Regions from separate parts of the Kitasatospora sp. NPDC042419 genome, predicted to be linked through region 3. Evidence: riboswitches for the same ligand, from Rfam matches in the RefSeq annotation. Region 3 holds a riboswitch; each other region holds the start of a gene.

Region 1 (7,611 bases), on a different contig from region 3:
AGGCAGAAGTTGAGCGCCATCTGGGCGTCCTCGACGATGGTCTTCGGGCCGAAGTCCCAGCCGATGGTGGCCTCCACCGAGGAGCGCACCAGCAGCAGCTCGCCGTGCACGCCGGCGATCGGGGTGCCGGTGCCGGTCATCGCGCGGAACCGGGCGATGTCGTCGGCCGGGCGGATCGCGTCGGCGAGCCAGGTGAAGGTGGAGACGGCGTTCTCCCGCGGGTACGTCAGGATGCCCTGCGCCATGTGCTTGGCGTCGTCCCCGGCCCGGCGCTGCCGGTTGATGAACTGGGCGACCGCGGCGGCGGTGTCCGGCCCGACGCCGGTGTCGTCGTCCATGTGCAGCACCCAGACGTCGTCCTCGGCCTCGCCCTCGTCGATCCGCAGCTCGTGCGAGTAGTGGTTGGCGCGGGCCTTGAACTTGGTGCCGTTCGGCGTCTCGTACCCCTTCGGGACGGTCACCACCCGGATCAGCGGGTGCCGGGCGGCCAGGTCGTCGATCTTCTCGGCGGCCGCGCAGCCCTCCTCGGTGAGGATGTCCACCCGCATCCACGGAAAGTAGACCGGCAGGTGCTCGACGTACGAGAGGACCGAGCGCTCCAGCGCCGGGTAGGTGTCGTGCCGGCCGATGGTCGGCACCAGCACGATCAGGTAGTCGTCGTCGACCGGCGCCGGCGGGGTCATCCGCCCGGCCTTGCGGATCCGGCGGCGCACCATCAGCACGCCCTGGAAACCGATCAGCACGCCGAACACCGGCATGCCCCAGAGGATCGTGATCACCCAGCCGAGCGGGGTCGGGTTGGGCACGTACGCCCAGATCGAGAAGCCGAAGATGACCAGGAAGGAGAGGTAGAACGGGACGACCCGGGGCTTCCACGACATCTGCCGGTCGGCGAGCCGAGCGGCCTCGCGGGACGTGGTCAGGACCGTCCGCACGGGTGCTGCTGAGGTCATGGTGAAAGGGATCCCTCGTCGTCTTCGGCTGTGCGTTCATCCGTCCGGCCCAACGGCCGGAGGCATCGAGCAGGCTACCCCGGGTAGGGCGGGGTGTCCTGGGGAGGCCGGACCTGACCGGGCGCCACCGGGCCGGGTGACACCGGGCCCGGCGTCACCGGCGGGGCCGGCCAGGGCTGCTGGGGGTACGGCTGGGGCTGCTGGGGCTGCGGCCAGCCGGTCTGGGTCGGCTGGTCGTGCGGGCCGGGCTGGGCCGGGGGCTGCGGCTGGGTCTGCGGGTGGGGCGCCTGCTGCGGGTGGGGCGCCTGCTGCGGTGCCCAGGCGGCCGGCGGCTGGGCGTACGGCGGCTGGGCCGGTCCGCCGAACGGTGCCTGCCCCGGGTACGCCTGCGCGGGGAACGGCGACTGCGCCGCCGCGGCCGCCCACGGAGCGGGCGCCGGCTCCCAGCGCGTCTCCGGCCGCCGCAGCGAGCGGACCAGCAGCAGCACCAGCGCCGCCGCCACCAGCACGCCGAGCCCGAAGGTCACCAGCTTCAGCCAGCCCTCGGTGGTCCCGGTGAACCAGCGGCGCTGCGGCTCGTCCAGCAGCGCGCCGCTCAGGCTGCGCACCCGGTTGTAGCCCTCGACCAGCGCCACACCGACCGCCACCCCGCGCGCCCAGAGCTGCCCGCGCAGCAGCAGGATGCCCGAGACCAGGTACAGCAGGCCGTAGTTGAGGCTGCCGGTCTCGGCGGCCACGGCGTCGCTGCCGTAGTAGAAGATGCCCTTGACGAAGGTGGCGGGGCCGGCCTGCCAGAAGCAGTTGTACGCCGCCCAGCCGAGCAGGACGGCGCCCCAGGCCACGGCTATGCCGCCGGCCGGGCGGTCCGGACGCGCCTGTGTCATCTCCCGTACCCCCGCCCGCCGGGTGTCCCCCGGCATCAGCCCGCTCGATTCCGGGCCACAGGATGCCACACGGGCAGACGGGCCGGAATTCCGGGCGTCCGGGGGCCTCCGACTTGTTACCGAACCCGGCGGCCGCCGCCCCGGCCCGGCGCCCGGCCGCGGCCCCGGAGCGCGGCTCCGGCCGGCGCCCGCCGCCGGCGTCACCGCACGTGCAGGCCGCCCCAGTCCACGTTCGCCCCGAACGCGGCCGAACCTCCGGTGAGCGCGAGGGCGTTGTCGTAGGTGGCCTTGACGTCGGCGTTGGAGTTGCGCGGCTGGTCCGGGGTCAGGTTGTCCGCCGTCAGCGACTGGCCCCAGACCGTCCAGATCGTCCACGGGGTCCGGCGCAGGGTGTCCGGCTGGCGGGCGTTGACCGGGACGGCGAAGGACTCGGCCAGGATCCGCGGCTTGCCGTACCCGGCCAGGCCGTCGTAGTAGCGCTTGGTCCACACCTCTCCGGTGCCGATCGGGCGCGCCGGGCTGCCGCTGTAGTCGTCCACCCCGACCACGTCCACGAACTGCGCGCCCGGGTAGTAGTCCCACGGGTCGACGCCGGGGGCGCCGTCCCAGGACACCGGGGTCCAGGCGAACAGCAGGTTGTGCAGGCCCCTGGTCTCCACCAGGTAGTGGTAGGTGATCCGCCAGAGCGCCTGGTAGTCGGCCGGCTTCCGGCCGGACCACCAGAAGCCGCGGGCGCAGTCGGCGGCGTTCATCTCGTGGTACGGGCGCAGCAGCACCGGCACGTCGTGCGCGGCGAGGTACTCCAGGTGGTCGGCGAGGAAGGACAGGTCGGTCAGCAGCGCCCGGTACTCGGGGGTGTCGCCGGTGCTGTCCACGACCCGGCCGAACCAGCCCGGGTCCCGGGCCGCGGGCGAGGACGAGCAGAGCACCCGGTCGAAGGACTTCACGTCCGAGCCCGGGTAGGGCTGGTGGAAGGACATCCCGACCAGGCCGGCCGGGGCGCCGCCGTTGTCGGGCAGCTCGGTGGTGGTGCCGTCGCAGTTGCGCTGGACGCCGGACGCGCCGTACGTGCCGTCCGCGGCGCGCGGGTGGCCGGACCATACGGCGGCCATCAGGTCCACCGCGTCGTCCGCGTACTGCCAGCCGACCGCGCAGGCCGGCCAGCGGCCCTCGGAGTAGGAGCGCGGGTTGCCGACGCCCCAGCCGCTCAGGCCGTAGCCGGGGCCGAGGTCGGTCTCGACGAAGCCGGGCAGCTTGCCGGTGATGTCGGCGGCCTTCTTGTAGTAGTAGCCGACCGGCTTGGTGCCGCGGTAGTCGCCGTACTCGGGGTTGTAGCGCTCGTTGTGCCCCTCGATGTGCTGGCCGATCACCGTGCCGCCGGATCCGCCGGACCGGGCCGCGCCCTCCAGGTCGGCGAGCAGCTGCTGGACGGCCCGGGCGTTCGGCGAGGCCTTCGGGTCCCGGGCCAGCAGGCCGCGGCCGACCTCCGGGGGCAGGGCGCGGCCCGCCCCGTTGAGGGTGAGCACGCTGCGCTCGGTCGGACCCGCGGGGCCGGGCGGCGGGGCGGAGCGGTCGTCCCGGCCGCCGAGGACCAGCACGCCGGTGGCGAGCACCGCGGCGGACGCGGCCAGCACGACCGGTTTGCCGCGCAGCGGGCGGGGCAGGGCCACGGGGCGCTCCTCCGGATGCCTGGGCCGGCCGGCCGCCCGGCAGCGGCGACCGGGCCGCCACGACCGGACACGCGTGCGACTGACAGCCCGCGAGCCTGCCACACTCCCCCGCGTCCCGGCGAACGGGCGCGCGGGGGACAGCCGGCCGGGCCGGCGGCGGGCGGGTCAGCCCGCCGGGACCGCCGGCGGGGCGGCGGGCGCCTTGGCCCGCTGCAGCAGCTGGTTCTTCACGTGCTCGCCGAAGCCGGCGGCGGCCGCGGTGGCGGCGGCGTCCGCGGTGTTGCCGCCCTTGGCGGAACCCTCGACGGTGAAGTAGGCGTAGCGGCCCAGGGTCGCCTTGCTGTTGGTGCAGCCCGGGGTGGCGCAGAAGACCGGCGCGCCCGGGGCGGCGGCGCCCTTGAGGTGGCCGACGTAGCTCTTCATCGCGGTCTCGGCCTGGATCTTGTGGTCGAAGACCGCGACGCCGACCGTCACCGCGCTGTCGCCGGCGACGTAGGTGGCCCGGAGCACCTGGCGGCAGCCCTGGTCACCGAGCACCCGGCCGAGCCCGCCGACCGTGGAGTTGCCGTCCCAGCAGGGCGAGTCGAGCGAGACCACGGTCCGGTTCCAGGTGACGCCGTTGACGCTCACGGTGAGCGCCGAGAACAGCGCCGCCGCGTCCTGCGGGGCAGGGTCGGTGGCGGCGTCCCAGAGCGGCTTCGACGGGTCCTCGGGGGTGGCGCTCGCGGTCGGAGTGGGCGTCGGGGTGGCGGTGGCCGTGGGGGACGGCTTGGCGGAGCCCGTCAGCGTCGGCGCCGGCTGCTGGGTGGCCCCGGTCGCGGTCGCGGTGGGCCCGGCGATCGGCTTCCCGTCCTCGTCCTTGCCCAGGAGGAGCAGGCCGCCGGCGACGGCGCCGCCGACCAGCAGGACGGCGACGGCCGCGCCGATGATCTTCAGTCGGGTCTTGCGCCGGCCGTCGGCCGCGTTGCGCTCGGCGAGGGCGGCCCAGTCCGGCTCGGTCGACTGCGGCTGCGGCGGGTGCTGCCAGTGGTGCGAGGGCACCGGCATCGGCTGCTGCTGGACGGGCTGGGGCTGGACGGGCTGGGGCTGCACCGGCTGGGGCTGCACCGGCTGGGGCTGCACCGGAGGCTGCGGCGCGGGCGGCTGCACCGGCGGCGGCACCTGGACCGACTGCGGCGGCTGCGGCAGCACGGGCACCGGCGGAACCACCGGCCGGACCGGCTGCGGCGCCGGCGGCCCGTACGAGGGCGGCGGCGGCCCGAACCCGCCCGGGGCCGGCGGCACGGCCTGGCCGCCGACGGGCGGCTGCCCCGGCGGCACCGGTCCGGGTCCACCCGGCTGCTGGTTCTGTACGCCCCCCGACCCGGCGGGAGGGGCCGGCTGTTCCCCCTGCGAAGCGGGCTGTCCAGACCACTCCCCGGGCACGCCCGTTCCGTCGCTCATGAGCCGAGATCGTAGGGCATGCCCCTGACCGGCGGCCGCCCCGGTAACCATTCCGTTTCCTAATCCGGACACGCCCGAGGGCCTCCGGAACCTCGGCCCGCGCCCCTTCCGGCCTCCCGCCCCGGTACCAGCCGTCATCGGGCCAACACGCCGCGCTGCACAACATGTGGTGTCGCATCGAGAGAGCACCACTAGATGTATGCTCGACCCTGCTGTCGACGCAGGGGAACCCGGTGCAAGTCCGGGACTGCCCCGCAGCGGTGAGCGGCCGTTCCCCAACGGGGGCCCGCGAGTCCGAGTACCTGCCGACGGTGTGCGAGCGCCTCCCCGCAGAGGCCCCAGCACGAGCACCACCTTCCGGGCCTCGCGGGCGGGCCGGGGACGACACGCCGCGCGACGCCACGGGCGTACCGCGCCGTCCTCCCCTGCCCCGAACGGCCCGGTACCCCGATCCACCGCCGCCGATCGCCGCCAGGAGAGAGCGCCTTGACCACCGCTGCCTCAGTCACCCTGCCCGCCCAGGGTTCCAGCTCCGCCCCCACCGACCCGACGGTCTCCGACCCGGGCGGCGCGCTCCTCCGACTGCTGACCGATCGCAGCGCCGACCTCCCCCAGGTGGACCCCGGCCACGTCGCCGCCGCCGCCCTGCGCGGCCGCCACGCCGGCTCGGACTTCGCCGAGCTGCGCGGGCTGGCCGTGGACGCCGCCGCGTCGATGATCGCCGAGGACCCGCAGTACTCGAAGCTGGCGGCCCGGCTGCTCGCTCTGGAGATCGTCGACGAGGCGGCGAGCCAGGGCGTGGTCTCCTTCGCCACCTCGATCACGGTCGGCCACGCCGAGGGCCTGATCGGCGACACCACCGCGGCCTTCGTCGCCAAGCACACCGACGCCCTGAACGCCCTGATCGACCCGGCCGGCGACGACCGCTTCGAGTACTTCGGCCTGCGCACCGTGCAGTCCCGCTACCTGCTGCGCCACCCGATCACCCGCAAGGTCGTCGAGACCCCGCAGCACTTCCTGCTCCGCGTCGCCTGTGGCCTGGCGGTCGGCGACAACGAGCAGTCGGTGCGCGAGGTGGCCGAGCTGTACCGCCTGATGAGCCGGCTGGAGTACCTGACCTCCTCGCCGACCCTCTTCAACTCCGGCACCCGGCACCCGCAGATGTCCAGCTGCTACCTGCTGGACTCCCCGCTGGACAACCTGGACTCGATCTACTCGCGGTACGCGCAGATCGCCCGGCTCTCCAAGCACGCCGGCGGCATCGGCCTCTCCTACTCGCGGATCCGCTCGCGCGGCTCGCTGATCCGGGGCACCAACGGCAAGTCGAACGGCATCGTCCCGTTCCTGCGCACCCTGGACTCCTCGGTCGCCGCCGTCAACCAGGGCGGCCGCCGCAAGGGCGCGGCCTGCGTCTACCTGGAGACCTGGCACGCGGACATCGAGGAGTTCCTGGAGCTGCGCGACAACACCGGTGAGGAGGCGCGCCGCACCCACAACCTGAACCTGGCGCACTGGATCCCGGACGAGTTCATGCGCCGGGTCAACGCCAACGCCGACTGGTCGCTGTTCTCCCCGGCCGACGTCCCCGAGCTGGTCGACCTGTGGGGCGCCGACTTCGACGAGGCCTACCTGAAGGCCGAGCTGGCCGGCAAGGCCGTCCGCACCATCCCCGCGCAGACCCTGTACGCCCGGATGATGCGCACCCTGGCGCAGACCGGCAACGGCTGGATGACCTTCAAGGACGCCTCCAACCGCGCCGCCAACCAGACCGCGCTGCCCGGCCGCACCGTCCACTCCTCCAACCTCTGCACCGAGATCCTGGAGGTCACGGACGACTCCGAGACCGCCGTCTGCAACCTCGGCTCGGTCAACCTCGGCGCCCACGTCGCCGCCGGCGCCACCGCCGCGGACCTGCTGAACGCGATGGACTGGGAGCGGCTGGACGCCACCGTCCGCACCGCCGTCACCTTCCTCGACCGCGTGGTGGACATCAACTTCTACCCGACCCCCGAGGCCGGCGCCTCCAACTCCCGCTGGCGCCCGGTCGGCCTCGGCGTGATGGGCCTGCAGGACGTCTTCTTCCAGCTGCGCCTGGACTTCGACTCCGCCGAGGCCAAGCAGCTCTCCACGCTGATCGCCGAGCGCATCATGCTCACCGCGTACGAGCGCTCCGCCGACCTGGCCGAGCAGCTCGGCCGCCACGAGGCGTACGCCGAGACCCGCGCCGCCCGCGGCGAGCTGCACATCGACCACTTCCCGAGCGCCGCGCCCGAGTGGGCCGCCCGCTGGGAGGCGCTGCGCTCCCGCATCGCCACCACCGGCCTGCGCAACTCGCTGCTGCTGGCGATCGCCCCGACCGCGACGATCGCCTCGATCGCCGGCGTGTACGAGTGCATCGAGCCGCAGGTCTCCAACCTCTTCAAGCGCGAGACCCTCTCCGGCGAGTTCCTCCAGGTCAACCCGTACCTGGTGCGCGAGCTCAAGGAGCTGGGCGTCTGGGACCAGCAGACCCGCGACGCGCTGCGCGACGCCAACGGCTCGGTCCAGGAGCTCGGCTGGCTGCCCGCCGAGGTCCGCTCGCTGTACCGCACCGCCTGGGAGCTGCCGCAGCGCGCGCTGATCGACCTGGCCGCGGCCCGCATGCCGTACATCGACCAGAGC
Region 2 (7,611 bases), on a different contig from region 3:
GCGAGCCCCGCCAGGCCGCCAAGGCCCGCGGGGTCGACCTGCCTCACGCTCTCCGCGATCTGGTCGCCCAGCCCGATGCTCCGCGAGGCGCGGCGCAGCGCCGGGGAGGCGTCCAGGAACTCCTGCAGCGTCTCTCCGGGATGGGCACGCGCCCAGTAGGAGGCCAGCGCCAGGTCGAAGGCCGGCCAGCGGCTCCCCAGCTGCCCCAGGCCGGCGCGGAGGCGCAGCAGCAGGCTCTCGGTGTCGCAGGCGCCCTCCTCGGAGAGGTCGATCCGCACCGTCGTGACGTCGTCGCGGCCCTCGGCCCGCGCGTCGGTGAGGAGGCGTCGTTCCAGCTCGTGGGAGAGCGTCGTCTTGCCTATGCCGCCCACCCCGTAGAACGTCAGGACGTTGCGGCGGCCCTGTGCGCGGTCCACGACCGGCGAGACCTCGGCCTCGTCCAGTGCCCGGTGGAACGCGTCCACCGACCGGCCGAAGGCGGCCACCTCGTCGACCCGGTTGGTGAAGACCTGTTGCGCCGTCACTGTCGACGAGAGGCCGCTCATGAATGCAGCCCGCAGGTTCACACGTGCCATCCGGCCTCCTCGTGCGTGCCGTTCCGGGGTGCCCCGCCGGGGTTCCGCTACGGAGCAATACCCGGCTGAGATCCTGTCAGCAATCTTCTCCGCACCACAAGATGACCACGAGGAGTCGGTCGGAGCGGGTCAGTGGAGGGCGGGGGTGAGGGTGGCGGGGAGGTCGCCGCGCCGACGCGCCCGGTCATGCCGCCGCCCGCCGTCGGACGCGGGCCGACGGCGGGCGGAAGCGGATGACAGCGGGCCGCAGGTGGCGGTGGGCCGCAGCGGGTGGCGCCGGAGGCCGGCCGACCGGCGGGCCCCCGGCGCGACGGGGTCAGCCGGCCAGCTCCCCGCGGACCGCGCGGGCGGCGGCGACCAGGTTCTCCAGGGAGGCCCGGGTCTCCGGCCACCCCCTGGTCTTCAGGCCGCAGTCGGGGTTGACCCAGAGCCGCTCGGCGGGGATCGCCGCCAGCCCCCTGCGGAGCAGGTCCGCGGCCTCCTCGGCGCTCGGCACCCGGGGCGAGTGGATGTCGTAGACGCCGGGGCCGACCTCGCGCGGGTATCCCACCCCGGCCAGCTCGTGGGCGACCTGCATGTGCGAGCGGGCCGCCTCCAGGGAGATCACGTCGGCGTCGAGCTCGTCGATCGCGGCCATGATCTCGCCGAACTCGGCGTAGCACATGTGGGTGTGGACCTGGGTGTCGGCGCGGACCCCGGAGGTGCTGAGCCGGAACGCCTCGGTCGCCCAGTCCAGGTAGGCCGGCCGGTCGGCGGCCCGCAGCGGCAGGGTCTCGCGCAGCGCGGGTTCGTCGACCTGGACGACGGCGGCGCCGGCGGCCTCCAGGTCGGTGACCTCGTCGCGCAGGGCGAGGGCGACCTGCCGGGCGGTGTCGGCGAGGGGCTGGTCGTCGCGGACGAAGGACCAGGCGAGCATGGTGACCGGGCCGGTGAGCATGCCCTTGACCGGACGCTCCGTCAGTTCCTGGGCGTAGCGGAACCATTCGACGGTCATCGGGTGCGGGCGGGAGATGTCGCCGGCCAGCACCGGCGGCCGGACGTAGCGGGTGCCGTAGGACTGCACCCAGCCCTGCTGCGTGGCCAGGTAGCCGGTGAGCTGCTCGGCGAAGTACTGGACCATGTCGTTGCGTTCGGGTTCGCCGTGCACCAGGACGTCCAGGCCGGCCTTCTCCTGGTAGGCGACGACCTCGCGGACCTCCGCCTCCATCCGCTCCCGGTAGCCGGCCTCGTCGAGGCGGCCGGCGCGCAGGTCGGCGCGGGCGGTGCGCAGTTCGGTGGTCTGCGGGAAGGAGCCGATGGTGGTGGTGGGGAGCAGCGGCAGGCCGAGGCGGGCGCGCTGGGCCTCGGCGCGCTCGGGGTAGGCCTGGGCGCGGCGGGCGTCCTCGAAGGTGGTGGCGGCGACCCGGGCGCGGACGGCGGGGTCGCGGGTGAGTGCGGAGGCGGCGCGGGACGCCAGGTCGGCCCGGTTGGCGGCGAGTTCGGCGGCGATCGCGTGGACGCCCTCGCGCAGGCCCCGGGCGAGGGTGGTGATCTCGGCGGTCTTCTGGCGGGCGAAGGCGAGCCAGCGCGCCACCTGCGGGTCGAGGTCGCGTTCGCGGCCGGCGTCGAGCGGGACGTGCAGCAGGGAGCCGGACGGTGCGACGTCCACCCGGTCGGCCAGGCCGAGCAGGGTGGCGAGGGTGGTCAGTGACTTCTCCAGGTCGTTGATCCAGATGTTGCGGCCGTCGACCACGCCGGCGACCAGGCGCTTGCCGGGCAGGCCGCCGACGGCCGCGAGGTCGGCCAGGTTGGCGGCGCCGGGGCCGGTGAAGTCCAGGCCGACGCCCTCGACGGGGGCCTTGGCGAGGACCTTCAGGGCCTCGCCGGCCCGGTCGAAGTAGGTCGCGACCAGGATGCTCGGCCGGTCGGTGAGCGCGCCGAGTTCGCGGTAGACCCGGGCGGCGGCGTTGAGTTCGGCGGGGGTTCGGTCCTGGACGAGCGCGGGCTCGTCCAGCTGGACCCACTCGGCGCCGGCCGCGCGCAGGTCGGTGAGGAGTTCGGCGTAGACGGGCAGCAGCCGGTCGAGCAGGGTGATCGGCTCGAAGCCGGCGGCCACGCCGGGCGCGGGCTTGGCGAGCAGCAGGTAGGTGAGCGGGCCGACCAGCACCGGGCGGGCGCGGTGGCCGAGGGCGAGGGCCTCGAGCAGCTCGGAGACCGCCTTCGTGGAGTCGGCGGAGAAGACCGTGTCGGGCCCCAACTCGGGGACGAGGTAGTGGTAGTTGGTGTCGAACCACTTGGTCATCTCCAGCGGCGCGACGTCCTGGGTGCCGCGCGCCATGGCGAAGTAGCCGTCCAGCGGGTCGGCGTCGACGGCGGCGCGGTGGCGCGCCGGGATCGCGCCGACGGCGACCGTGGCGTCCAGCACGTGGTCGTAGAACGAGAAGTCACCGGTGGGGACTTCGTCGACTCCGGCCTCGGCCAGCTGCCGCCAGTTGTCGCGGCGCAGGCCGGCGGCGGTGGTCCGCAGGGTCTCGGCGTCGACTCGGCCGGCCCAGTAGCCCTCGACGGCCTTCTTCAGCTCCCGGTTCGGCCCCTGCCTCGGGTAGCCGTACACGGTGGCCTGCGGAGCGGTGGAACTCGTTGACACGGAACTCTCCTTCGCGAGTCGCGCTGCGATCCCGGGAGAGCACGCGGACGCGAAGGTACGGCAGCAGGGGCGTGGCACCGGGATGTGCCCGCCCGCTCCGCCGACCCGCCCTCGAGGTCACCGAGATCACCGCGTACGGGGTGCACGCGGGCAGTGGCAGGTCTTCGGACTCGCGGGCTCGCCCGCCCTTGAAGGGCGGACACCTACTGGCCGTCGCTTCCCGGGCCCCGGCGGGGCCCAGTGCATGTGACGGCGGTCGTTCCCACTCACCGCTGCGGGGCAGTCCCGGATTCCCACCGGGTTCCCTCTTGCGACGCGCCTGCCTGGCCGACAGGGCGAACCGACTGCGGGCCCAGCCTAGGCCCACCCGAGCGGCCGTGTCGGCGATTGTCCGGATGGCGGATGGCGGCGTGGGCAGGCGGCGCGGGCAGGCGGCGCGGCCGAACGGCGGACGGACAGCGGGCGGGCGGGCGTACAGCGGGCAGGCGGACGGCGGGCGGACGGCACAATCGCTGTCATGCAGCACATCTTCGTCATCGGCATCGGCGCGGGCGACCCCGACCACCTGACCCTGCAGGCGGCCAAGGCCATCGCCCGCAGCGACGTCTTCTTCATCCTCGACAAGAACGAGGAACGCCAGGACATGATCCGGCTGCGCCGGCAGATCCTCGCCGAGCACAGCCGGCCGGGCCATCGCGTGGTGGAGGTGTCGGACGCGGAGCGGGACCGCACCACCCCGGCGTACGCGGCGGCCGTGGAGGACTGGCGCAGCCGCCGGGCCGACCTGGTCGAGCGACTGGTCGCCGAGCACCTCGGCCCGGACGAGACCGGCGCGTTCCTGGTCTGGGGCGACCCGAGCCTCTACGACAGCGTCATCGCCGTGATCGACGAGGTGCTGGCGCGCGGGAGCGCGGCGTTCGAGTACGAGGTGATCCCCGGGATCAGCAGCGTCTCGGCGCTCGCCGCCCGGCACCGCACCACACTGACCCGGGTCGGGCGTCCGGTGCAGATCACCACGGGCCGCCGCCTCGCCGAGGGCTTCCCCGAGGGCGTGGACGACGTGGTGGTGATGCTCGACGGGCGCGCCGCCTTCACCGGGATCGACCCCGAGGGGCTGGAGGTCTTCTACGGCGCCTACCTCGGCACGCCCGACGAGATCCTCGCCGCCGGTCCGCTCGCGGACACCGCCCCGTGGATCCGCGAGCTGCGCGAGGAGGCCCGCGCGCGCAAGGGCTGGATCATGGACACCTACCTGCTCCGCCGCTCGGAGGGCTGACGCCCGCTCGAACGCCGCCCCCGCACCGGCGGGGGGCGGCATTCTCGTGTGCGGATCCGTGCGCGCGTCCGCGTCCGGGTCCCCGCGTTCGGGTGCGTGAGCGGGCCCGGGAGCGGGTCGCACAGGAAATGCTTGACGTTTGTCGACCGCGAGTAGGTGAGGTTAGCCTCACTTCATATACAGCGTCCAACGGGAGCTGCGGATGGCCCATCGACCATGTCGCGCCGGCCTGCCTGTCCAGCCCCGTCCGGACCAGACCCACCCCCGCCGTGCCGGCCCGGACGGTCCCGGCCCCCACCGCAGCGGCTCCGTCCCCCGTGACGGCACCACCTGTCGTGGCGGCCCCGCCCGCGGTGACGGCACAGCTCGGACCGGCCCCGCTCCCGGGCGGCAGGGTCCGGCACGGCCGGGTGTGGGCGGCAGCCGCCACCACCGCCGTCACCCTCCCGGAGGGACCGCTACCTTGACGATCCCGCAGACATCCCCGTACACCGCACCGGTCCGGAGCACGCCGCCGACCGCGCCGCGCACCGCCCGGCCGCGCACCGGCCGACCGGCCGGGTCACCGACCGCGCCACCGACCGCAGCCGCCGGAAGCGCGCGGCGATGACCCGGACCGCCCGGCAACTGCTGCGCCTCATCACCGGCTCCGCGCCGCCGCCGTTCGCCCTGGTGCACCGCCCGGGCACCACCGGCCCCGGCATCCTCGACGTCCTGACCGGCACGGTGAGCCGCCCGGTGCGGATCGCCGACCTGCCCGTACCAGACGCCGACGCCCCCGGCCGCCACCACGTCCTCGCCCTCCTCCCCCGGCCGCAGCCCGGTGGCCCCGGCCACCCGGCCCCCGGCGAAGACCCCGCCGCCACCGCCCCGGCCACGTCGACCGCGCTCACCGTCACCGGGCAGGCCCTCGCCCCGGTCGCCGAAGTGCTCCGCCTGCTGCCCGCCACGCCGGTCGCCCTCACCGGCACGGACGCCGTCGCCGACTGGTCGCCCGCCACCGCACTCGCCCTCTTCCGGCGGCTGCTGGGACGACAGCCCGGCTCGTACTGGACGTTCGTCGTGCACACCGGCGACCACACCTTCATCGGAGCCCCGACCCGGCGCCACGTCGGCCTCGACCGCGGCACGGTCGTACTGAACCCGGTCGGCGGCACCCACCGGTACCCGACCGACGGGCCGGCCACCAAGGGCCTCCTCGCCTTCCTGGCGGACCCCGAGGAGGCCTCCGGGCTCTACCGGGCCGTCGACGAGGGGCTCGGGACGGCGGGTCGGCTCTGCGAGGACGGCGGCCGGATCACCGGCCCGCGACTGAGGAGCACCCCCCGGCTCGCCCACACCGAGTACCTGATCGAGGGCCGGACCACCCGCGACGTACGGGAGATCCTGCACGAGACCCTGCCCGCACCGGCCCTCCCGGGCGACGCGGCCGGCTCGGTCGGCGCGGCCGAGTCGGCCGGCGGCCCGGGCCACCACCCCGGCGTGATCGCCCTGATCGGCCGGGACGGCCGCGGCCGCCAGGCCCTGGACTCCGCCGTCCTCGCCCGGACCGCCGGCATCGACGCGGCCGGCCGGCTGCGGATCCACCCCGACCCGGACCCGGTGCGCGGGTCGGGCCCGGTGGCGGAGGCGACCCGGCGGAAGGCCGAGGCCGCCGGCCTGCTCGCGGCCCTGGCGGCTGGCGCTCCCGCTCCCGATCCCGATCCCGATCCCGATCCCGGGGAGCGGACCCCGGAAGCGCCCGACCACGGCTCGCACCCCGCAGTCCGCCGCGCCCTCGACGCCCGCAACGAGCCGCTCTCCGCCTTCTGGCAGGCGGAGCCGGGCGAGCGAGTGCAGCCGGTGCCCGCACTCGAAGGGCGCCGGATCCTCGTCCTGGACTCCGGGGACGCGCTGACCGCCCTGGCCCGGCCCGTGCTCACCGCGCTCGGCGCCACCGTCGAGGTCCGCCGGTTCGGCGAACCGGACGGCTCCGGCCCGAAGGCGCACGGCCCGCACGGCGCGCACAGCCCGCACGCCCCGGAAGGGCACGCCCACCCCGGTGACGGCCCCGACACGTACGACTCCGACGTGTACGCCGCCGACGCGTACGGCCTGGACGGATACGACCTGGTCGTCACCGGCCCCGGTCCCGGCGACCCGCGGCAGAGCGGCAGCCCCGGGATCGCCCGCCTCCGCGCCGCCACCGCCCGGCTGCTCTCGAACGGGACCCCGTTCCTGGCGGTCGGCCTCGGCCACCAGGTGCTCTGCACCCTGCTCGGACTGGCCGTCGTCCGCAGACCCGTCCCGCAGCGGGGCGTCCAGCGGACCGTAGACCTGTTCGGCAGGGCCGAGCCGGTCGGCTTCCACACCGCCTTCGCCGCCCGCTGCGACACCGAGGACTTCCCCTCCCTCTGGCGCCCCGGCACCGTCCGGGTCTCCCGCGACCCCGCCGACGGCGAGGTCCACGCCCTGCGCGGGCCGGACTTCGCCTCCGTGCAGTTCCACCCGGCGTCCGTCCTCACCCACAACGGCCCCGCGATCCTCGGCGGCCTCCTCGCCGATCTGCTGGCGGAACCGGCCGGGACCGCCTGAGACGTCCGGGAGGCGGACGGGCGGCACCCGCCTTCCGCCTCCCGGGCCGTCCCCGGCCCCGCACCGCGCCCGACTGGACCGGGAACAGCACCGCCGCAGCGGAGACCAGGGCCGGCGACCGGTGCGGGCGACCCCGCCGGCCGGAACGGTCCCGGCCACGCTTGGACAGTGTTCGAGCGGTGCGCGGAACCCGGCCGACGGGCCGGGCCAGTCGCCGGGAAAGGCCAGGTCGCAGGGGCTCCGAAGGGTGCCCCGGGGGGACGCCGGAGGCCGGGCGGGGCACGACACGGCCTCTCGCCGGACTCTCGGGCGCTGAACTAGGGTCGCCGTATGATCCGGTCCCCGCGCAGACGCTCCCGCATGGCCGAAGGCCTCCCGCCCATCACTGCGGAAAAGATCGTGGCCGCCGCGCTGGAGCTGACCAGGACGCACGGACTGGACAACTGGTCGATCCGTCAGCTGTCGGGGGCCCTCGACGTGTGGCCGGGCGTGATCTACCACCACGTCGGCGACCGCGACGCCGTGGTCGCCGAGGTCACCGACGCCGTCGTCGCCGCCAT
Region 3 (7,611 bases):
TGGCGTGCTCCGCGTCGAGCAGGTCGCGCACCGCGGGGTCACGGGCGTTGTGCAGGTAGGAGAAGCCAGCGACCTGGAGCGTCAGATCGTGCAGGAGGCCGAGCGGCGCCAGCAGAGCTTCGTAGGACGAGCGGACCTGCTGGGCGGGGTGCTTCTTCGCCCCCATCCCGGGGACGTCGACCTTGGCGGGGTCGGTCCGGCTCCTGGCCGCCGCACGCCACTGCTTGAGTTCGACGACCAGGACGGAGTCCCGGTCCGAGTCGGGGTAGCGGCCCACCAGCAGCACGTCGATCGGCGGGTGCGCCGGACCGTCCGGGTCCGCCTGCGGCGGCTGGTACTCCACGAACATCCGGACGCCGCCGAGAGCGCAGTCGACCAGGTCCGAGGCGAGGGCCACCAGACTGGCCCGCCACGCCTCCTGTTCGTTCACACCGACCGGCGTGCGGTTGAAGAGGCGGTGCCGCTGCGAGAGGTGACTGATCAGCAGTCCCCGCTCGTTCAGGCGCAGCAGATCGACCGCGGACAGTTGGAGAAGCAGCACAGGCACCACCGGGAGCACAACGGGCCGGGACGGGAAAGGGATTCCGCTCAAGAGGGTTGGGCCCTCCGGCGGACGGCGACATGCTACGGCGTCGAACCTTCGTCCGGCCCGTGGAATTCCGTCTGGCCGGATCTGTCGGACCATCCCGCTAGGGTGGTCGATCACTGCCACGAGACCGTCCGGGCCTCGCGCTCCGGCCGGCCGCGTACCACCGTGTCCTTCTGGGGGAATGTTGCTGTTCCGTGCCACCGCCGAAGCGCTTTCCGCCGAGCACCGCGCCGGCACGCTGATTCCCCGGCTGACCGAGCAGTTCGCCTTCGGCTACGGACACCGGGCGGGCAAGGCCGAGGTCCGGTCGTGGGAACGCAGTCTTCCCGTCCTAGCCGGAGCGCTGGTCGACGCTGGGCTGAAGGACGTGGAGATGCTGGTCGAGTACGCGCTGCCGCTCAGCAGCAAGCGCGCCGACGTGGTGCTCGCCGGACTGCACCCGGTGTCCGGTGATCCGTCCTATGTCGTCGTCGAACTCAAGCAGTGGTCGAACGCCGCTCCTGAGGACGGCGCCCCCCTGCTCTGCCGCGTCGACTCCTATCCCGAACCGGTCCTCCACCCCGTCGAGCAGGTCCGCGGCTACGTCCGGTACCTCTGTGACTTCAACGGTGCGCTGGAGGGGCGGGAGGACTGGATCGCGGGCGTCGCCTACCTCCACAACGCCACCGAGTTCGGCGTCGCCGGACTGCACGAGATCGAGCAGGACCGGCACGGCAGCCTCTTCACCGGCGAGCGGCGGGGGCGGCTGATCGAGCACCTCCGGTCGCTGCTCGCCCCGGTGTCGGGAGCCTCGCCCGCGGACGCCCTGCTCACCGGAAGGACCCAGCCCTCCCGGCAGCTGATGGCGGTCGCGGCCGCCGAGGTGCGCGACCGCGAGCAGTTCGTCCTCCTGGACGAGCAGCGGGAGGCGTTCGAGCTGGTCATGCGGGCGGTCCGGCGGGCACAGCGGTCGGATCACAAGGAGGTCGTGGTGATCACGGGCGGTCCCGGAAGCGGCAAGAGTGTCATCGCGCTCTCGCTCCTCGGCGAGCTCTACCGGCAGGGCCACCGGGCGATACACGCCACCGGTTCCAAGTCCTTCACCACGACCATGCGCCAGGTCGCCGGAACGCGGAAGACCGAGGTCAAGAACCTCTTCAAGTACTTCAACAGCTTCATGAAGGCCGACCGGAACAGCCTCGACGTGGTGGTCTGCGACGAAGCCCACCGGCTCCGGAAGACGTCTGCGAACCGTTTCACCCGTGCCGCCGACCGCTCGGACGCGGCCCAGGTGGACGAGTTGATCGACGTCGCCCGCGTCCCGGTGTTCCTTCTCGACGAGCACCAGGTGGTACGTCCCGGTGAGATGGGCACCGTCGACACGATCCGCGCCGCAGCCGAGGCCAGGGGTCTCTCCTGCCGACTGGTCGGCCTGGACGACCAGTTCCGCTGCGGAGGCAGCGAGGCGTACGTCCGCTGGGTCGCCCGGCTCCTGGGGCTCGAGGGGGGCGGACCGGCCTCATGGGAGCCCGACGACCGCATGGACCTCCGGGTGGTGGAGTCACCGCTGGAGCTGGAGGTCCTGCTCCAGCGGCGCCACGACGACGGCTTCGGGGCCCGGATGACCGCCGGGTACTGCTGGAAGTGGTCGGACGCGCCACGTCCCGGTGCCCCCCTGTCTCACGACGTGGTGATCGGTGACTGGACCCGGCCCTGGAACGTCAAGAGCGAGACGTCCGCCGGCGGCGCACCCGCCTGGCCGCTCTGGGCCACCGACCCGGGCGGTTTCGGACAGGTCGGGTGCGTGTACACCGCACAGGGCTTCGAGTACGACTGGAACGGTGTGATCATCGGCCCCGACCTGGTGTGGCGGCACGACCGCTGGGTGACCGACCGGGCCGCGTCCAAGGACCCGGTCTTCAAGAAGTCGACGCCCGACGACGAGGTCGACCGGCTGATACGGAACACCTACAAGGTCCTCCTCACCCGCGGCATGATCGGCACGGTGATCACGTCCACCGACCGGGAGACCCGCGAGAAGCTGCGCGAACTGGTGGGGCGCTGAGGGGCGCCCGCCCGGCCCGTGGGGGCCGGTGGGCGCCGTGCGGGGGCGTGGCTACTCGGTGTCCGCGGCCGCGCCGGGGACCGGCTGCGGGGCGGGGCCGGTGGCCGGAGCCGGCCGGACCGGCTGCGGGCTCCACTTCTTCTCGACGCCCGCCAGCCGCCAGTACGCGATGGCCGCCGCCCAGACCACCACGAACAGCCCGACGATCGCGTAGCCGACGTTGTCCAGCGAGATCTCCGCGATCCAGCCGCTCACCGGGTCGGTGAGGTCGAGCTTCTCGTGCAGCACCCCGACCAGCTCGATGGTCCCGATGATGAACGCCACCGCGATCGACAGCCCGGTGATGGTCAGGTTGTAGTACACCTTCCGCACCGGGTTGGAGAACGCCCACTGGTAGGCGAAGTTCATGAAGGTGCCGTCCAGCGTGTCGAACAGGCTCATCCCGGCCGCGAACAGCAGCGGCAGGCAGATGATCGCGTACCAGGGCAGGCCGGAGGCGGCACCCGAGCCGGCCATCACCATCAGGGACACCTCGGTCGCGGTGTCGAAGCCCAGGCCCAGCACCATCCCGACCGGGAACATCTGGCCCGGCCGGGTGATCGAGCGGGTCGCCCGGTTGAGCACCCGGGCCAGGAAGCCCCGCGAGCTCAGGTGCTCCTCCAGCTCGGCCTCGTCGTACCGCCCGGCCCGCATCGAGCGGAACACCTTGAGGATGCCGAACAGCGCGGCCAGGTTGAGCGCGCCGATCAGGTAGAGGAAGACGCCGGAGGCCGAGGTCCCGACCATGCCCAGCCACTGGTGGGTGGTGGACTCGTCGTCCATCAGCGTGCCGGCCAGCTGGGCGCCGCCCGCCACCAGGGCCGCCATCAGCACGACCATCGAGGAGTGCCCGAGGGCGAACCAGAAGCCCACCGAGACCGGCCGCTTGCCGTCCGCCATCAGCTTGCGCGTGGTGTTGTCGATCACCGCGATGTGGTCGGCGTCGAAGGCGTGCCGCATGCCGAGGGTGTAGGCCGTGATGCCCAGGCCCACCCCGAACACCTGGGTCCCGACCTCGTACTCCTCCGGCGCGACCAGGAATATCAGGGTGCCGAAGGCCACCACGTGCATGGCCAGGATCACACCCATCAGACCGGCCGTGCGGAGGCTGTCCTCCCGCCTCCAGCGGAAGGTCGGCAGGACGCTCGGCGCCGCCGGATCGGCGGCGGTTTCGGGCAGGGTCATCTGCGGATCACGCTCCAGCACCTCGTGGAATGACTTCGTGAGATGCCGTGGCCGGTCTCCTGGCTTACGGGCTTCCGGTACCCGCCTTCCCGGACGCGCGAGGCGTCCAGTGGCGTCGTGGGTACCGACGACTCCCCCGATCACAGTGGCGAGGGCCGCTCCGGACTGGGACCCCTGAGGGTCCGCCACCGGTCTTCCCGAGCACCACGGCGGGGAACACCGTAGGGGGCTCCCGAACACCCTTGCAAGGCTGCGCACCTGCGCAGGTGTCCAGGATCACAGGCCGCCGGCTGCAAGAATGCGGGCATGCATCTCGTACCGGCCGACCGCGCGGGCCACCGCACCATCGACGGGCACCGGGTCTGCGAGGCGATCGCGGCCATCGGCGACGCCCACCGGGTCCGGACCTGGGCCGAGCGGTTCTCGCTGCTCGCCGACCCCGGGCGGCTCTCCCTGCTGCTCGCCCTGCACCGGGCCGGCCCGCTCGCCGTCACCGATCTCGCGGTCGCCACCGGCATGCGCGACCCGGCCGTCTCCCAGGCGCTGAGACTGCTGCGCACGGCGGGCGTGGTGGCCGGGGAGAAGGACGGACGTGTGGTGCGCTACCGGCTTGTGGACGAGGCCATGCGCCCCCTCCTCGACGAGTGCGCCGGTGGCGAGCACGTCGAGCTCCCCGGCCACCCGACCGACGAGGACCACCCCGGACCCACCGCCGCGACCGGCTGACCGGCCGCGGCGCTCGGCGACCACGGCGGCCGCGGAGGCCGTCGCGGCACGGCGACCGGCGCCCGACCCGCCGTCACCCCCGCAGCCCGGCACAGGCGTTGCCGCCCCTCACCGGCCGCGCTTCACCGACCGCGCTTCACCGGCCACCCCGGCCCGCGCGACTGCGGAACCTCTACGCCCGCTGGCAGGACGGGCACCAGAAGAGGTTGCGCGAGGCGTGCTCCTCGGTCCGGACGTCGGTGCCGCAGACCAGGCAGGGCATCGCCGCCCGCCGGTAGACGTAGACCTCCCCGCCGTGGTCGTCCACGCGCGGCGGCCGGCCCATCGCCTCCGGGGTGTGCTCCGGCCGGACGGTGTCGATCCGGCCCGCCCCGACACCCTCGCGCATCAGCGCGACCAGGTCCGCCCAGATCGCGTCCCACTCGGCGCGGCGCAGGTCGCGGCCGGCCCGGTGCGGGTCGATGCCGTGCCGGAACAGCACCTCGGCCCGGTAGACGTTGCCGACCCCCGCCAACACCTTCTGGTCCATCAGCAGCGCCGCCACCGTCGTCCGGCTGCCGGATATCCGCCGCCAGGCGAGCTGCGGGTCGGCGTCGGCCCGCAGCGGGTCCGGCCCCAGCCGGGCTGCGACGGCCGCCTTCTCCTCGCCGGTGATCAGCGCGCAGGTGTTGGGACCGCGCAGGTCGGCGAAGTGGTCGTCGTTCTCCAGCCGCAGCCGGACCAGGCCGACCGGGGCGGGGGCCGGCCCGGTGCCGAAGCTGAAGCCGCCGTAGAGGCCGAGGTGGACGTGCACCCACGCGTCGTCCGCGAAGCCGAGGAACAGGTGCTTCCCGGTGGCCTCCGCCGCGACCAGCTCCTGCCCGTCGATCAGCGCGGCACTGTCGGCGAACCGGCCCTGCGGGCTGCTGGCGCGGACCGGACGACCGCCGAAGGCCCGGTGGTTCTCGGCGGCGAGACGGTGGATGATGTGGCCTTCCGGCACGGGCGCGGCTCCCCCCGGTGGTTCGATCAGGACCCGTCCATCATCGCAGCCGGCACTGACAGGCCCGGCCGGCCGGAAGGGCCGGACGAAGGGCCCGTGAGCGGCGGAAGGCCCGGACGGACGGCCCGGACGGAAGGCCTGCTCAGCGCACCGGGATGCCCAGCAGCCGGGCCAGGATCACCCGGTCCAGCTCGGCGGCGGTCGCCGCGACGTCCAGGTGGGAGTTGTCGATGATCGGCAGCCCGGAGTTGTACCAGCCGGCCATCCGCCCGTGGATCCGGGCCACCTCCTCGTCACCGAGCCGCCGGTTGCCGCTGCGCCGGGCGTTGCGGCTGAGCACGGAGTCCAGGCTGGGCAGCAGCACCACCGGGATCATGCCCGGCCCGATGTGCCGCTTCCAGCCGCCGAGGCCGATCGCCGGGCGGTCCGGGAAGACGGCGTCGTCGATGATGCACGAGATGCCGTTGGCGAGGTAGTTGCGGCAGGCGAACCCGCAGGTCCGGCGGGCCAGCCGGTACTGCGCCTCGGAGGCGTTGTTCCAGCCGGACTGCGGGTTGGCGAAGCCGGACTGCACCCACTCGCGGACGTCGTCGAGGCTGATGTGCGCGGTCGGGTTGGGGCGCCGCTCGGCCCAGTGCCGGGCGACGGTGGTCTTGCCGGCGCCGGCCGGGCCGATCAGCAGCACCGCGATCGGACCGGAGGGCGCGTGCTGCTGCGGCGGGTGCGCCGGGAGCTGGACGGGTGCCCCGGAGGGCAGCAGGAAGTGCCCGGTCGACCCGGCCGGAACCGGGGCCGGAGCGGGTGCCGCCAGCCGAACGGGCGGCGGACCGGCCGGCACCGGGGCAGGGGCCGGGACAGATGCTGGGCCAGGGCCCTGAGTCGGAGCCGGAGCAGGAACCGGGGCAGGCGGCACCGGGGGCGGCGCGGCCGGCGAGCCGGGCGGCGGACCCACGGGCGGACCGGGCTGCGGCCCCGGCCGCTGACCCGGGTGCGGCACAGCCTGCGGCAGAGGCTGTGACAGGGGCTGTTGACCAGGTGGCACAGGCTGCTGACCCGGCGGCACGGGCTGCGGCCCGGGCGGCACGGGCGGCAGCCCCGGCTGGACCACCGGCACGGGCACGGTCGGCGGCCCCGACAGCGAGTCCTGCGCGGACCCGGACGCGGACCCGGTCCCGGTCCCGCTCCCGGACCCGGACGCGGTCCCGGACGCGGCCGGCCCGGCGGCGCTCCCGGGGTACGGCGGGGCCGGCGGAGCGACGGGACGTGGGGGGACATCTCCACCCCCGGCGTACTGCGTCACGGTCACCTCCCGACTTCTTTTCAGCGGGGACACTACACGGCGGCCGGGCAGCAGACACAGTCCGCCGCCCGGCCGCCGACGCGCGTTCCGCCCGCCCGTCAGCCCGTGGTGAGCTGCTCGGCGAGCGCGCGCAGGGCCAGCTCGTACGACCCGAGCCCGAATCCGGCGATCGTGCCGGAGGCCACCGCGGCGATCACCGAGGTGTGCCGGAAGGTCTCCCGGGCGTACGGGTTGGAGATGTGCACCTCGATCAGCGGCGCGGTCCGCTGAGCGGCGGCGTCCCGCATCGCGTACGAGTAGTGCGTGAACGCGCCCGGGTTGATCACCACCGGGACGGTGCCGTCGGCCGCCTCGTGCAGCCACTCGACCATCTGCTGCTCGGAGTTGGTCTCGTGCACCTCGACCTCGAAGCCCAGCTCCTTGCCGAGCGCCGTGCAGCGCTCGACCAGCCCGGTGTACGAGGTGGAGCCGTAGACGTCCGGCTCCCGGCTGCCGAGCCGGCCGAGGTTGGGGCCGTTGAGCACCATGACCCTGGTCACGAGGAGACCTCCGCGTACGCGGCGACCAGCAGCGACGGGTCGGGGCCCTCCAGCACGGAGGTCTTGCCGAGGCCGTCCAGGACGATGAAGCGGATCAGGTCGCCGCGCGACTTCTTGTCGATCTTCATCGCGTCCAGCAGCTTCGGCCAGGCGTCCGCGCGGTAGCTCAGCGGGAGGCCGACCGAGGCGAGCACGCTGCGGTGCCGG
Region 4 (7,611 bases), on a different contig from region 3:
CGACCGGTCGGCCGAGCACCTTCTCCACGCCGAACCGGACGTGCGTCGGCAGCAGGCCGAGCCCCTCCACGGCCCCGGCCTTCGACTCGACCTCGTCCACGATCGTCCGCGCCAGCATCTGGTAGCCGCCGCAGACGCCGAGGACCGGCCGCCCGGCGGCGGCCCGCGCCTTCAGCGCCGGCTCCAGGCCGCGCTCGCGCAGCCAGGCCAGGTCGGCGACGGTGGCCCGGGTGCCGGGCAGGACGACGAGGTCGGCGTCGGCCAGCTCCTCGGGCCGGGTGGCCCAGCGGACCAGCACCCCGGGCTCCTGGGACAGCGCGTCCAGGTCGGTGAAGTTGGACAGCCGGGGGAAGCGCAGCACGGCGACCCGCAGCACGTCCGCGCCGAGCGGGCCGCGCCCGGCCGTGCGGTCGACCACGGTGGACAGGTCCAGCGAGTCCTCGGCGTCCAGCCAGAGGTCCGGCAGCATCGGCAGGGTGCCGAGCACCGGGCGGCCGGTCAGCTCGCGCAGCATCTCCAGCCCGGGCGCCAGCAGCCGGGCGTCACCGCGGAACTTGTTGACGAACCAGCCGGCCACGTGCCGTTGGTCCTCGGCCGAGAGCAGCGCCAGCGTCCCGTACATCGCGGCGAACACGCCGCCCCGGTCGATGTCCCCGACCACGACGACCGGCAGCCCGGCGGCGGTGGCCAGGCCCATGTTGGCGATGTCCCGGTCCCGCAGGTTGATCTCGGCGGGCGAGCCGGCGCCCTCGCAGACCACCACGTCGTACCGGCGGCGCAGGTCCGCCAGGCACTCCAGGGCCCGTTCCAGCAGCAGCGGCTTGCGCTCGCGGTAGTCCAGCGCGCCGACCTCGGCGACCGGCCGGCCGAGCAGCACCACCTGGCTGCGGCCGTCCGCCCCGGGCTTGAGCAGCACCGGGTTCATGGCCGCCTCGGGCTCCACCCGGGCCGCCTGCGCCTGCATCGCCTGCGCGCGGCCGATCTCGGCGCCGTCCGCCGTCACGAAGGAGTTCAGCGACATGTTCTGCGCCTTGAACGGCGCGACGCTCACGCCCTGACGGGCCAGCCAGCGGCAGATGCCCGCGGTGACCACGCTCTTCCCGGCGTCCGAGGTCGTCCCGGCGACCAGCAGTGCGTTGCTCATGCCCTACCCCTCCTCCTGCCCGTGGCCGCCCGGAGCAGCAGGTGCCCGGCGACCGTCGTACCCAGCGCCAGCGCGCCCACCCGCCGGGAGAGCACGCAGGCCCGCTCGATGTCGTCCACCCCGACCGGCCGCAGCCCCTCGCCGAGCACCGGCCGGTGCTCGGTGCGCTCGCCGTACCGCAGCGTCCCGCCCAGCCGGACGCCGACCGCGCCGGCGAAGGCCGACTCGGCCTGGCCCGCGTTCGGGCTGGGGTGCGCGGAGCCGTCCCGCCGCCAGACCCGCCAGGCGGTGCGCGGCTCGGGCGCGGCGGCCACCGTCAGCAGCGCGGTCAGCCGGGCGCCCGGCCAGCCCGCCACGTCGTCCAGCCGGGCCGAGGCCCAGCCGAACCGGGCGTACCGGGGCGAGCGGTGGCCGACCATCGCGTCCAGGGTGTTGACGGCGCGGAACGCGAGCAGACCCGGCGTGCCCGCCAGCCCGCCCCAGACCAGCGCGTTGACCACGGCGTCGGCGGTGTTCTCGGCGACCGACTCGACCACCGCGCGGGCCAGCTGCTGCTCGTCCAGCCCGCTCGGGTCGCGCCCGCACAGGTGCGGCAGCCGTTCCCGGGCCGCCGTCAGGTCGCCCGCCGCGAGCGAGCGGCCGACGGTCCTGGCCTCCCGGGTGAGCGAGGTGCCGCCGAGTACCGTCCAGGTCGCGGCGGCGGCCAGCGCGGCCCGGCCGAGCGGACGGCGGCCGAGCAGCCGGTCGGCGGCCAGCGCGCCCGCCGCGACGGTGCCCACGCAGAGCGCCGTGTACGCGGTGCCGGCGGCGCGGTCGTCGCGCCAGATCAGCCGCTCCAGCCGGTTCGCGGCGGAGCCGAAGACGGCCACGGGGTGGCCGCGGCGCGGATCGCCGAACCGGGCGTCGGCGAGGTACCCGGCGGCGGCGCCCGCGGCGAACGCGGCGGCGCGGGTCAGCGGGCGCACGGCAGGGGGCGGTGGCGGGTCGTCGAGGCCGGGGCAGCCTGCATCGCGTGCGTGTCCTCACTCAGGGTCCGCGCCCTGGATCGACGTACCGGCGGCGAGAGTCTCCTGGCTTCCGGGTCGGACGCACCTCCGGGCCTTCCAGCGGCTTCTGACGGCTCGCCGTGACCTTCGTTCGGACGTGCTCCCCGGTGACAGTGGCGGGACCGCGCCGGACTCGCACCGGCTTCCTCTGCTTGCCTCCGTATTGGCTGAAGGATCCCATCACGCCCCCGAAGGGGGAGTCAACCGAGGTCACGGAGCGTTTGGTCACACCGCCGGGCTCCGCTCCGGCGCCCGCTCCCGGCGGCTCCGGAGCGTCCCGCCCCGGTGTGACCTTGCTCCCGAAGTGACCCGGACGGCCGTGTCCTACTGGCCACCGGCCGTCCCCGCTAGTGGACTGGGGCCAGAACACCGTCCGGCACCGGGACTTAACTGCGGGGAGCGAGTATGCGTTGGGGAATCGCGGCCACCGTGGCCGCAGCCGCCGTCGGTACCGGGGCGGCCGTGCTGGTGATCGGCCGGCGGGCGTCCGAGCGGATGGTCCACCCGGCCGCCGCCGTCCGGACGAGGTCGGGCCCGGTGCAGGTGCTGGCCCTCGGCGCCGGGCGGGTCACCTTCACCCCCGGGCCGGCGGCCGAACGCCCCGGCCGCTGGGCCGTCGAGTGGGGCGACGACGGGCACGCGGTGGTCGGCGAGGTCCTGCACCGCGACGACAAGGGCGTCACCCGCCGGCTGCTCCGCGCCGACCGGGGCACCCTGGCGCCCGGCACCGAGGTCCGCTTCACCCCGCGGGTGCACGTCGGCGACCCGACCACCGCACTCGGCCTGCCGTTCACCGACACCGCCGTCGAGGGCGAGCTGGGCACGCTGCCCGCCTGGCGGCTGGACGGCAAGCGGGGCACCTGGGTGATCCTGGTGCACGGCCCCGGCACCGACCGGCAGCAGGGCCTCGCGGTGCTCCCGCTGCTGCAGCGCCTCGGCCTGCCGGTGCTGGTCGTCAGCTACCGCGGCGACGCGGGCACCCCGGCCTCCCCGGACGGCCTGGGCCACTTCGGCGAGACGGAGTGGCGGGACGTCGAGGCGGCGATCCGGCGCGCCCTGGACAGCGGCGCGGGCCAGGTCGTCCTGTACGGCTGGTCGCTCGGCGCCACGACGGCCCTGCAGACCGCCGCCCGGTCCGGCTGGGCGTCCTCGATCAGCAGCCTGGTCCTGGACTCGCCCGTGCTGGACTGGCCGGCCGGCGCGCGGCGCGGCGCGGCACGGGCCGGCTACCGGGGCGCGGCCGCCGAACTGGGCGCGCTCGCCGCCGAGGGGCGGACCGGCGTGGATCTGGCCGACTTCGCCCGCCTCGCCGAGGGCACCGACCTGCGCGTCCCCACCCTGGTGCTGCACGGCCCGGACGACCCGGTGGCCCCGTTCCGCGCGGCCGAGCGCCTCGCCGGGCACCGCCCGGACGTGGTCAACCTCCAGGCCTTCCCCGGCGGTGACCACGCGGCTCTCTGGAACACCGACCCGGACCGCTACGAGGAGACCCTCCGCCGCTGGCTCACCCCTTTCCTCTGAGCCGACCCCGCCCGGGCCGCGGCGTCCCGCCGGTCGCCGCGGCCGGTCCCCTTCCCCTTTCCTCCCCGTTTCCCCTCCCTCCCCTCCCCGCCGCTCACCTGGCATGGACCCGCCACTAAGATCAAGCCAGTCGGTTTGGCCTCTGTTGCCCGATCTTGTGGAGGCCCCGCGCCCGCCGCCCGGCCCGCGTGTGCAACCGGATGTGACAGATGGCCGGTACAAGGGGAAGACTGCTCGACGTGACGTCTCGGAACCCGCGCGACCGTGATGCCCCGCTCCCGCCGACGATCGGTACCGGTGCGACGGTGACCCGTCTCCCGGGAACCGCCCACCGCCCCGCCGGCGCCAGGCCGGGCACCCCGGGCGTACCCCGCCGACGAGGCCCCGCACCCGCACCCGGCCGCGGCCGGGTCCCCGTTCCGGAGGGCTTCCCCGCCCCCGCCGAACTCGCCCCGCTGGCCCGCCGCATGTTGGTCGACGCCGTCCGGATCGCCCGCTGGGCCGGTGATCTCGACGAGGTCGACAAGCGCGGCGAGCTGCTTCCCGACGACGCCCGCGCCGCCGGCCTCGCCCTCGCCATGACGGTGGGCGCCGCCGCCAAGGCGTGGGGCCAGGCCCTGCTGGTCGGCCTGGTCGAGGCCCGCGACGGCGGTGCCGTGCCGGGCTGGCGCCTGCACGCCTGGGAGCACGACGACGAGGCGGTGGTCCGCGGCTGGTCGGCACTGTTCGACGCCTGGACCCTGCTCGCCCCGGTGCCGCCCGCCGCCCTGCGCGGCGTCTTCGCCCTGCTCGCCGGGCAGGCCGTCGACCAGGCCCCGCAACTGCTCTCCTTCCTGCACCTGGTGGACGGCCCGGTCGCCGACGTGGAGCTGCTGGAGCTGCTCCGGCGCGGCCTGGACGAGCGCCGGGTCGGCGGCGGCGAGGGCACCTTCGGCCTCTCGCCCGTCCCGCACGCGGCCTCGGCGATCTCGGCGGTCCGCGGCACCTGCCGCGAGCCCCAGATCGACACCCCGGCCTCGCCCGCCGACGTGGCCGCCGTCCTCGACTGGATGCTGGACGGACTGGCCGCCGTCGGCGCCCTGGTCCGCCGCGACAACGCCGCCGAGCTGTCGCCGCTCGGGCACTGGGCGGTGCGGGCCAAGCTGGAGGAGATCTGCACCGTCGCGCAGACCGCCGCCGGCCACATCGAGCAGAGCGCGCCGGAGCTGCTGGGCGCCTGCGCCGACTACTCGCCGGGCCCGGCCCGCGCCGAGTACCGGGCCTGGGTGGCCGCCCGCCCGGCCGACCGCGCGGTGGCCGAACTGCTGGAGGCCGCGCAGGGGGAGGACGCGCTGCTGCGCGGTCTGGCCTTCGAGGCGCTGCGGGTGGCGGGATCCACCGCCGAGCAGGCCGTCCGGGCCGCCGTCGACGAGCCGGTGCTGCGCCCCTACGCGCTGCTCTGGCTGGCCGAGCGCTCGGACGAGGGGGTCTCCCCGGCCGACGTGCTGGGCGCGGAGGACGCCGCCTGGCTCTGGGTGGACACCGCCGCCGCCGTCCTGGACCACGGGGAGACGGAGCTGCTGGTCGGCCACGTCGAGGGGGCCTCGGCCGGCGACCCGGTGCGGCTGTTCGCCCGCGCCCGGCAGTCCGGACACCCCCGGGCGGCCTCGGTGCTGACCGCCGTGTCCGGCGTCCACCCGGACCCGGGCGTGGCCCGGGCGGCCCGCCGCTCGGCCTTCAGCGTCCACCGCGGCGGCGCCTGAACGGCTCCCGCGACTCCCGCGCGGCACGGCAACGGCACGCCGCCACGGCATGCGGAAGGGCCCGGATCCCCCAGGGGGTCCGGGCCCTTCGCCGTGTGCCGTGCCGCTCCGCGGGGCGGTCAGCCGATCCGGGACTCCGCGCGGCGTGCCCGCACGTCCCCGACCTTCTGGCCCACCTTGCGGCGGATGACCAGCAGCGGGGCCATCGCGGCCAGCGCGATCTGGCCGTAGGCGCCGATGTGCAGCAGGTAGTCGCCGCCCTTCAGACCGGTCGCCCAGGCCGCCAGGCAGCCGATCGAGAGCACGATCCAGCAGAGCGTCGCGGTGGCGAGCAGCCCCTGCGGCTTCGGGTACTCGATCCGGCTCATCATCAGGTACGCGGTGCCCGCGATGGCCAGCAGACCCGGCAGGAACGGCGGGTCGAGCAGCACGATGGCGATCACCGTCATGGCGCCCATCGGGCAGGGCATGCCCTGGAACACCCCCGGCCGCATCTTCACGGCCGAGAAGCGGGCCAGCCGCAGCACCACGGACAGCAGCACCGTCAGCGCGATCAGGGCCGAGAGCCGGCTGTCCGAGCCCGGCGAGACCATGCCCCAGACCGCGACGAAGTAGGCCGGCGCGATGCCGAAGCTGATCAGGTCGGCGAGGTTGTCGAGTTCCGCCCCGAGTGCGGAGGAGCGCAGCTTGCGCGCCACCAGCCCGTCGAAGAGGTCGCACATCGAGCCGATCAGCAGCAGCGTCACCGCGGTGGCGGCGCTGTGCTTGTCCGGCGCGGCGTCCGGGTTGGTGATGTGCGGGACGAGCACCCCGGTGGTGATCGAGTAGATCGCCAGGAAGCCGCAGACGGCGTTCCCCAGGGTCAGGAAGTCGGCGGTGGAGAGGTGCTGCGGCGAACGCGGAGCACGCAGCTCGCGGTCGCGCGCCCAGCGGCGGCGGCGCAGTGCCGTCTCCTCGTCCTCCAGGCCGACGATGGTCTCAGGATCAGTCACGGTCAAGGCGCGTCACCCCGGCTGTGGTCTTCTGGCCGACCTCGACGCCGACCTCGACGCCGGCCGGCAGGTAGGTGTCGACCCGGGACCCGAAGCGGATCAGACCGATCCGCTCGCCCTGCTCGACCTTGGTACCGGCGTCGACGTACGGCACGATGCGACGGGCCACGGCCCCCGCGATCTGCACCATCTCGATGTCGCCGAGCTCGGTGTCGAAGTGCCAGACGACCCGCTCGTTCTGGTCGCTGTCCTTGTTGAAGGCGGGGACGAAGCCGCCGGGCACGTGCTCCACGGAGGTCACCGTGCCGGGCAGCGGCGCGCGGTTGACGTGGACGTTGAGCGGGCTCATGAAGATCGCGACGCGGGTGCGGCCGTCCGGCCACGCGTCGATGCTCTGGACCACGCCGTCGGCGGGGGAGATCACTCTGCCCGTGCCGATCTCACGCTCGGGGTCGCGGAAGAACCACAGCATGCCGGCGCCGAGCGCACAGGCGGGTACCGCCGCCAGGGCCCACTTGCCGCTGCGCCGGGTGAGGGCGGTGGTCACGGCGGCCGTGGCGAGGGTGGGGACGAACCAGGGGGTGGCTCCGCGCGCGATGGTCACGCGGGGTCGCCGACCGGCCGCCGGAGCTGCGAGGGCATCGCGGTCCGTGACGGAGGTGTGAGGGGACGGGCTGATGGGCATCGAAGACCTTTGTCGCGGGGGATCATGGCCGCTGGACGGGGGCCACCGCGGGATCGGGTAAGAGAGGGACGTCTGCTGTCCCGGTGGATGCTATCGGGAGCACACGGTGGGTGGGCAACCCGCCTGCTCGTTCATGTGTCCTGCCAGCGGCGCCGGTGCGCCTCTGTGTATACGACCGTAGCTCGCCCTCGTCCGGTTCCCAAGGGACCTGGCAGAGCTGGTGACACTTGTCTCAGCGCGTTTCCCGGCAGCGCATGCCGAAGCGGCCGCGGGGCGCGTGACAACACCTGTACGCCCTGCGGCCGCTCCGGGGGCCGTGCCTGCCCCAGGCGGACCAGGCGTGGGGCCGGTGCACGGCACGGTGCCGGGACGGGCCCGCACGCCCGTCGACCGGCCGTCACCGGACCGTCGGCCCGTCGTGCCGCAGGTCACGCGGCACGGGTCGGGCACGACGGGATCGGACGGTCTCACTCCGCGATGC

What was found. Region 3 has a riboswitch for cobalamin ahead of nicT (Nickel transporter NicT). Riboswitches for the same ligand answer to the same signal wherever they lie in the genome.
Region 1: linked by a shared signal. The riboswitch ahead of AC067J_RS13185 (ribonucleoside-diphosphate reductase subunit alpha) and the one ahead of nicT (Nickel transporter NicT) in region 3 are both predicted to bind cobalamin.
Region 2: linked by a shared signal. The riboswitch ahead of metE (5-methyltetrahydropteroyltriglutamate--homocysteine S-methyltransferase) and the one ahead of nicT (Nickel transporter NicT) in region 3 are both predicted to bind cobalamin.
Region 4: linked by a shared signal. The riboswitch ahead of AC067J_RS30075 (cobalamin biosynthesis protein) and the one ahead of nicT (Nickel transporter NicT) in region 3 are both predicted to bind cobalamin.

What each region holds. Positions count from the first base shown of each region.
Region 1 is NZ_JBWKAW010000005.1:234,733-242,343, reverse strand. Features, by position in the region: gene AC067J_RS13205 (glycosyltransferase family 2 protein) at 1-953, opposite strand, end outside; gene AC067J_RS13200 (hypothetical protein) at 1,028-1,837, opposite strand; gene AC067J_RS13195 (glycoside hydrolase family 26 protein) at 2,038-3,507, opposite strand; gene AC067J_RS13190 (flagellar basal body-associated FliL family protein) at 3,673-4,704, opposite strand; cobalamin riboswitch at 5,133-5,274, shown strand; gene AC067J_RS13185 (ribonucleoside-diphosphate reductase subunit alpha) at 5,461-7,611, shown strand, end outside.
Region 2 is NZ_JBWKAW010000017.1:111,718-119,328, reverse strand. Features, by position in the region: gene AC067J_RS27690 (hypothetical protein) at 1-575, opposite strand, end outside; gene metE (5-methyltetrahydropteroyltriglutamate--homocysteine S-methyltransferase) at 892-3,201, opposite strand; cobalamin riboswitch at 3,340-3,562, opposite strand; gene cobF (precorrin-6A synthase (deacetylating)) at 3,719-4,477, shown strand; gene AC067J_RS27675 (anthranilate synthase family protein) at 5,084-7,051, shown strand; gene AC067J_RS27670 (TetR/AcrR family transcriptional regulator) at 7,412-7,611, shown strand, end outside.
Region 3 is NZ_JBWKAW010000007.1:228,000-235,610, reverse strand. Features, by position in the region: gene AC067J_RS17090 (DNA/RNA helicase domain-containing protein) at 1-547, opposite strand, end outside; gene AC067J_RS17085 (DNA/RNA helicase domain-containing protein) at 774-2,633, shown strand; gene nicT (Nickel transporter NicT) at 2,685-3,857, opposite strand; cobalamin riboswitch at 3,890-4,081, opposite strand; gene AC067J_RS17075 (ArsR/SmtB family transcription factor) at 4,164-4,583, shown strand; gene AC067J_RS17070 (Fpg/Nei family DNA glycosylase) at 4,756-5,565, opposite strand; gene AC067J_RS17065 (AAA family ATPase) at 5,708-6,649, opposite strand; gene aroQ (type II 3-dehydroquinate dehydratase) at 6,964-7,392, opposite strand; gene aroB (3-dehydroquinate synthase) at 7,401-7,611, opposite strand, start outside.
Region 4 is NZ_JBWKAW010000020.1:73,656-81,266, reverse strand. Features, by position in the region: gene AC067J_RS30080 (cobyric acid synthase) at 1-1,144, opposite strand, end outside; gene AC067J_RS30075 (cobalamin biosynthesis protein) at 1,141-2,109, opposite strand; cobalamin riboswitch at 2,188-2,386, opposite strand; gene AC067J_RS30070 (alpha/beta hydrolase family protein) at 2,596-3,711, shown strand; gene AC067J_RS30065 (hypothetical protein) at 4,017-5,453, shown strand; gene AC067J_RS30060 (CDP-alcohol phosphatidyltransferase family protein) at 5,573-6,451, opposite strand; gene AC067J_RS30055 (phosphatidylserine decarboxylase) at 6,438-7,130, opposite strand; gene AC067J_RS30050 (acyl-CoA dehydrogenase family protein) at 7,598-7,611, opposite strand, start outside.